Caldimonas brevitalea: one gene and its partner. The protein of the gene in region 2 interacts with the protein of the main gene of each other region in a pairwise test. Links are inferred from orthologs where the notes say so. Each region holds a gene or a part of one and is shown on either strand. Other genes may lie near its edges.

Region 1 (3,419 bases), 2.9 Mb from region 2 along the record:
CTGGTAGTAGCGCCGGTTGCCGCGGCGCTTCATCGGTTTGAGCTGCGTGAATTCCTGCTCCCAATAGCGCAGCACATACGGCTTGACGCCACACAGCTCGCTCACTTCACCGATGGTGAAGTAGCGTTTGGCAGGAATGGCGGGAAGCGCTTTCTCCATTGAAATCAACAAGATTGGGAGAGAAACTCAGACTTTACTCGAACTCCTCCCCGGCGGGTATGTCTCCTTGCACGACACCCTTCAACTTGTGACTTGCGTGAAAGGTGACAACGTTGCGCGCTTTGATCGGGATCGCCTCGCCGGTGCGCGGATTGCGCCCGGGCCGCGGCGCCTTGCGACGGATCTGGAAGTTGCCGTAGCCGGACAACTTCACGTCTTCACCGTTCACCAGGCTGGCGTGGATGATCTCGAAAAAGGCCTCGACCATGTCTTTCGACTCGCGCTTGTTCAGCCCGAGGCGTTCAAACAGCAGATCGGCCAGTTCGGCCTTGGTCAGGGTGGGCGTCTCGATCGACGGCAGGATGGCTCGCTCCATGGATGCTCCCGATCTCAACCGCGCAGACGCGCGCCGACGCGCGCCGCCAAGTTGTCCACGACGGCCTTGACCGCAGCGTCGATGCGCTCGTCGGTCAGCGTGCTGTCGTCCGCCAACAGCTCGAGGCGGACCGCCACGCTGCGCTCATGCTCCGCGATGTCGGCGCTGGCGGTCTTAGGCTTGTAAATGTCGAACACGCGGGCGTCGCGCACGAGGCCGTCTGTCGGCGCGGATGCGATGGCCGCCATCAAGGCGTCATGGCCCACCTGGTCGTGCACGATGGCTGCAATGTCGCGCAGCACCGGCTGCTGGCGCGAGATCGGCTTGTAGTTCGGCAGCGGGCGTTGCTGTAGCAGGTCCGCGTCGAGCTCGAACACGACCGGTGCGAGCGGCAGTTCATAGCGCTGGCGCCAGCGCGGGTGAAGTTCACCGACGTGGCCCACCAGCTGCTCGCCCAGCATCACACGGGCCGCGCGGCCGGGGTGCAAGGCCCGGTGATCGGCTGGCTCGAAGCGCAAGGACAGCGGCGTCAGCAAGGCTTCGAGGTCGCCCTTGACGTCGTAGAAGTCCACCGCCTGATCGCCCTGCCCCCATTGCAGCTCGGCCGCCGAGCCATAGGCCAGGCCTGCCACGCGCAAAGGTTGGCGCAACCCGGCGACGGTCGTGTCGCTTTCGGCCACGCCCGGGTCACGCAGGAACACCCGACCGATCTCGAACACACGCACGCGGCCCGCCTTGCGCGCCAGATTGAAACGCAGCACCTGCACCAGGCTGCCGATCAGCGACGAACGCATCACGCTCAGCGTGCTGGCGATGGGGTTCAACAGCTGCAGCGGCTGGGCATTGCCCGCGAAATCGCGTTCCCAGGCTTCTTCGACGAAGCTGAAATTGACGGTTTCCTGGTAGTCCAGCGCGGCCAACGCATGCCGCACCGCATGCAGGCTGCGCCGCGCCTCGGGTTGTATCCGGGGCACGACCGGGCCGAGCGGCGGCGTGTCGGGCAGCTGCGGATAGCCCACCACCCGGATCACCTCTTCGATCAGATCTTCTTCGATCTGCAGGTCGAAGCGCCAGCTGGGCGGCGTGACGGTCAGCACGCCAGGCGCCTCGGTGAAGGCCAGCCCGAGGCGGCGGAACACCTCCGCGCACTGGGCCTGCGTGACGGGCATGCCGATGACCTTGGCGGCACGCTCGACCCGCAGCGACACCGGCGGCCGCTGCGGAAGGCGCACCACCTGGTCGTCCATCGGGCCCGCTTCACCGCCGCAGATCTCCAGCACCAGCTGCGAAATGCGTTCGATGTGCTCGACGGTCAACGCCGGGTCGACGCCGCGCTCGAAGCGATGCCCGGCGTCGGTCGAGAAGTTGTAGCGTCGCGAACGGCCGGCCACCGCCTGGGGCCACCAGAACGCAGCTTCGACATAGATGTTGCGGGTGGCGTCCGAGACGGCCGTGGCGTCGCCGCCCATGATGCCGGCGAGCGACTCGACCGCCTGGTCGTCGGCGATCACGCCGACCTTGTCGTCGACTTCGATGGTGTTGCCGTTCAGCAATTGCAAACGCTCGCCCGCACGGCCCCAGCGCACCGTCAGCCCGCCATGAATTTTGTCCAAGTCGAAGATGTGCGACGGACGGCCGAACTCGAACATCACATAGTTGGAGATGTCGACGAGCGCCGTCACCGACCGTTGGCCGCAGCGCTCGAGCCGCTCGACCATCCACGCCGGCGTCTTGGCCTGCGTGTTCACGTTGCGGATCACACGACCGGAGAAGCGGCCGCACAGGTCGGGCGCTTCGATGCGCACGGGCAGACGCGTGTCGTGCTGCACCGGCACCGGCGGGAACTCGGGCTGCCGCAGCGGCGCCCCGGTCAGCGCCGAGACTTCGCGGGCGATGCCGTAAACGCTCAGGCAGTGCGCCAGGTTGGGCGTGAGCTTGAGCGTGAACAGCGTGTCGTCGAGGCGCAGGTGTTCGCGGATGTCGCGGCCGACCGGCGCATCGTCGTCGAGGATCAGCAGACCGCCGTGGTCCTCGGACAGTTTCAGCTCGCGCGCGGAGCACAGCATGCCTTGGCTCTCGACGCCGCGCAGCTTGCCCAGCTTGATCTGAAACGGCTTGCCGTCATCACCCGGCGGCAACTCTGCACCGACGAGTGCACAAGGCACCTTGATACCGGGGCGCACGTTGGGCGCACCGCAGACGATGTTGAGCGTCTCGCCGGTGCCGGCGTCGACCTGGCACACGTTCAGGCGGTCGGCGTTGGGGTGCTTGGCGACTTCGACCACCCGCGCCACGACGATGCGGCTGAACGGCGGCGCGACCGGGCGCAGTTCTTCGACCTCCAGGCCGGCCATCGTCAGCAGTTCGGCCAACGCTTGGGTGCCGAGCGGCGGATTGCAGAATTCGCGCAACCACGATTCTGGGAATTGCATGGATCGGACCTCTTACTACTTGAACTGCGACAGGAAGCGCAGGTCGCCGTCGAAAAACAGTCGCAGGTCGTTGACGCCGTAGCGCAACATGGCCAAACGGTCGATGCCGGAGCCGAACGCGAAGCCGATGTAGCGCTCGGGGTCCAGGCCCATGTTGCGGATCACCTGCGGGTGCACCTGACCCGAGCCGGACACCTCCAGCCAGCGGCCCTTCAGCGGCCCGCTGTTGAACATCATGTCGATCTCGGCGCTGGGCTCGGTGAACGGGAAGTAGCTCGGCCGGAAACGGATCTGCATGTCGTCCGTTTCGAAGAACACGCGCAGGAAATTGACGTAGACCGACTTCAGGTCCTTGAAGCTGACGTTCTCGCCCACCCACAGGCCTTCGACCTGGTGAAACATCGGCGAATGGGTGGCGTCGCTGTCGACACGGTAGGTGCGGCCAGGCGCGA
Region 2 (3,254 bases):
CTCGCTGCGCTGCAGCCGCAGCGGCTCGGCGCTGCCGGTCGTGCACACCTCGCCGCTGACCGTCTCGCCCTTTTCGGTGGTCGCCTGGCGGCGTTCGACCTTGCCGTTTTCGGCCTGGCACAGCGCCCCGAACACCTTGCCGACCACCTCGGCCTGCTTCACGTCGCCGCGCAGCGGCAGGCGGATCAGCACATCGCGCGAGGTGCCGAAGTTCTGCACCTGCACCTCGCCGAAGTTCATCGACTCGACACTGTGCCGCACCTTGGCCAGATCGGCCGCCTGAGCGTACTGCAGCTCCATCACGGTGCCGCCGGTGAACTCGATCGACAGGTGCAAGCCGCGGGTGATCAGAAAGAACACTGCGGCGACGAAGGTCAGCACCGAAATGATGTTGAAGATCAGCGCGTGCCGCATGAACGGGATGTCGCGCTTGATACGGAAGAATTCCATCTGCCGGAGTCCTGGCTAACTATTGTGTGAAGGACGGGCGCCACCGGCATGCGCTGCGTGCGTCGGTGTCGGCCCGGTCCTTGTCCATGGGCTTGCTTGCGTTGCGGTGGGGCTGCAGTGGGTGTTGTCAGGCCTTCTCGACCTGCTGTTCACCGCCCGGCCGCCACACCTGGCCGATCGAGACCTTCTTCAGCTTCTTCTGGCGGCCGTACCACAGGTTGACCAGCCCGCGCGAGAAGAACACCGCCGAGAACATCGACGTCAGGATGCCCAGGCAGTGCACCACCGCGAAGCCGCGCACCGGGCCGGAGCCGAAGGCGAGCAGCGCCACGCCGGCGATCAGCGTCGTGATATTGGAGTCCAGGATGGTGGCGAAGGCGCGGTCGTAACCCGTGTGGATCGCCGTTTGCGGCGCACTGCCGTTGCGCAATTCCTCGCGCACGCGTTCGTTGATCAGCACGTTGGCATCGATGGCCATGCCCAGCGTCAGCGCGATGGCGGCGATACCGGGCAGGCTCAGGGTGGCCTGCAGCATCGACAGCAAGGCCACCAGCAGCAGCACGTTGACGGCCAGCGCGACGGTCGAGAAGACGCCGAACAGGCCGTAGTACAGGCACATGAACACCGCGATCGCGATGAACCCGTAGACCACGCTCTTCAAACCCTTGTCGATGTTCTCGGCGCCGAGTGCGGGGCCGATGGTGCGTTCTTCGATGATCTCCATCGGCGCCGCCAGCGAGCCGGCCCGCAGCAGCAGTGCGGTGTCGTTCGCTTCCTGGGTGCTCATGCTGCCGGAGATCTGCACCCGGCCACCGCCGATTTCCGAGCGGATGACCGGGGCGGTCACGACCTCGCCCTTGCCTTTCTCGAACAGCAGGATGGCCATGCGCTTGTTGATGTTCTGACCGGTCACCTCGCGGAAGATGCGGGCCCCCTTGGCGTCGAGCGTCAGGTGCACCGCGGCTTGCTGCTGCTCGTCGAAGCCGGCTTGCGCGTCGGTGAGGTTCTCGCCGGTCAGGATGACCTGGCGCTTGACGATCAGCGGGCCGCCGCCGCGCTCGACATACCGCTCGGTGCCGAACGGCACCGGGCCGCCACCGGCCGCCGCGGACGCCGCTTCGGGACTGTCGTCGACCAGCCGCACTTCGAGCGTGGCGGTGCGGCCGATGATGTCCTTGGCGCGTGCCGTGTCCTGCACGCCAGGCAGCTGCACCACGACACGGTCCAGGCCCTGCTGCTGGATCACCGGCTCGGTGGTGCCCAGCTCGTTGATGCGGTTGTGCAGCGTGGTGATGTTCTGCTTCAGCGCCTGTTCCTGCACCCGGCGCGCGGCATCTGGCTTCAGGCGGGCGCTCAGCTTGAACTCGCTGCCTTCGGGCGTCTCGGTGATCGCAAGGTCGGGCAGTTGGTCTTCGATGACGCGCCGTGCGGCGGCCAGCGTCTCGGCGTCGCGCAAACGCAGTTCGATGTCGTTGCCGTTGCGGGTCACGCCGCCGTGCCGGATGTTCTTGTCGCGCAACATCGAGCGCACGTCGGCGGTCAGGCCCTCGGCGCGCTTGGTCAGCGCCGCCTTCATGTCGACCTGCATCAGAAAGTGCACGCCGCCGCGCAGGTCGAGGCCGAGGTACATCGGCCTCGCGTTCAGCGCCGCCAGCCACTGGGGCGAGCGCGGCACCAGATTGAGCGCGACGATGTAGGCGGGGTCGGCGGGGTCGGGGTTGAGCGCGCTGCTGAGCACGTCCTTGGCCTTCAGCTGCGCGTCGGTGTCGGCGAACCGGGCCTTGACCGAATTGCCTTCGAACTGCACGAAATCGGGTTGCAGCCCGGCCTGCTGCAAGGCCTGCGAGACGCGCGCTTCAAGGTCCACGTCGACCTTGACGGTGGCCTTGCCGCTCGAGACTTGCACGGCGGGGGCTTCGCCGAAGAGGTTGGGCAGGGCATAGATCAGCCCCACCAGCACCGCGACCACCAGGATCGCGTATTTCCACCAAGGATAGCGGTTCATGACGACTCTTTTGCCTTAAGGCTGTGCACGGGCCCGCGCGGCAGGCCCGGAAGGACGCTGGGCGGCGGCGTTACTTGCCGATCGTGCCCTTCGGCAGGACTTGCACCACGGCACTGCGCTGCACCTGGATCTCGACCCCGTTCGACACGTCGACGTGTACATAGGTTTCACCGAGTTTCGAGACTTTGCCGAGCACGCCGCCGGCGGTCACGACCTCATCGCCCTTGGCCAGCGCTTCGATCATGGCCTTGTGCTCCTTCTGCTTCTTCATCTGGGGCCGGATCATGATGAAGTACAACACCACGAACATCAGCACGAGCGGCAGCATGCTCATCAGGGACGACCCGGCGCCGGGTTGGGCGGCAGGGGCGGCCTGAGCAAAGGCTTCAGAGATAAACACAGGGGTCTCCAGGGACGTAAGATGAACATTTGATTGTATGCCGCTGGACTGCCCGCGCTGCGCAGCGGCCGCGCCACCCGGCTGGGGCAGCCTGCCGTCCGCCAGTTCGCGCACCGGCGGCCGCCGGCACAGCGCCGCCTCCTGGGTCGCTCGATGCGTGCCCGCCGGCCCACCCAGGGCCGCGAAGGCGCGCAGCGCTGCGCAAGCCGCGTCAGGCAACACGTCGTGGCGGCCGCTACGCTCGCCACTTCGTACAGCCCAGGACCCCGCACCATGGCCTCCGTCTCCTGCCCCCGCCCGCAACTGCTCGGCCCCGTCACACCCGTCTGGCCAGCTGCCGCGATCCTCGGCGAAGGCATTTGCTGGTCGCCGGCGCGCCAGGCCCTCTACTGGGTCGAC

Evidence for each region.
Region 1: the proteins of secD (region 2) and pheT interact in binary tests that used the Escherichia coli proteins (3 or more experiments, as listed by UniProt). The link is inferred for Caldimonas brevitalea from one-to-one orthologs.

What each region holds. Positions count from the first base shown.
Region 1 is NZ_CP011371.1:3,470,519-3,473,937, forward strand. Bases 259-3,364 are described here. They hold pheT (phenylalanine--tRNA ligase subunit beta), read right to left. Parts: upstream 2,968-3,364; coding sequence 550-2,967; downstream 259-549. Other genes in these bases: AAW51_RS14830 (integration host factor subunit alpha), read right to left, coding at 259-535; pheS (phenylalanine--tRNA ligase subunit alpha), read right to left, coding at 2,983-3,364. Outside these bases: more of AAW51_RS14830, read right to left, coding at 194-258; more of pheS, read right to left, coding at 3,365-3,419.
Region 2 is NZ_CP011371.1:612,167-615,420, reverse strand. The notes cover bases 17-2,957. They hold secD (protein translocase subunit SecD), read right to left. Parts: upstream 2,456-2,957; coding sequence 578-2,455; downstream 17-577. Other genes in these bases: yajC (preprotein translocase subunit YajC), read right to left, coding at 2,526-2,855; secF (protein translocase subunit SecF), read right to left, coding at 17-450. Also shown: more of secF, read right to left, coding at 1-16; AAW51_RS02675 (SMP-30/gluconolactonase/LRE family protein), read left to right, coding at 3,129-3,254. UniProt on the Escherichia coli protein: Part of the Sec protein translocase complex. Interacts with the SecYEG preprotein conducting channel. SecDF uses the proton motive force (PMF) to complete protein translocation after the ATP-dependent function of SecA.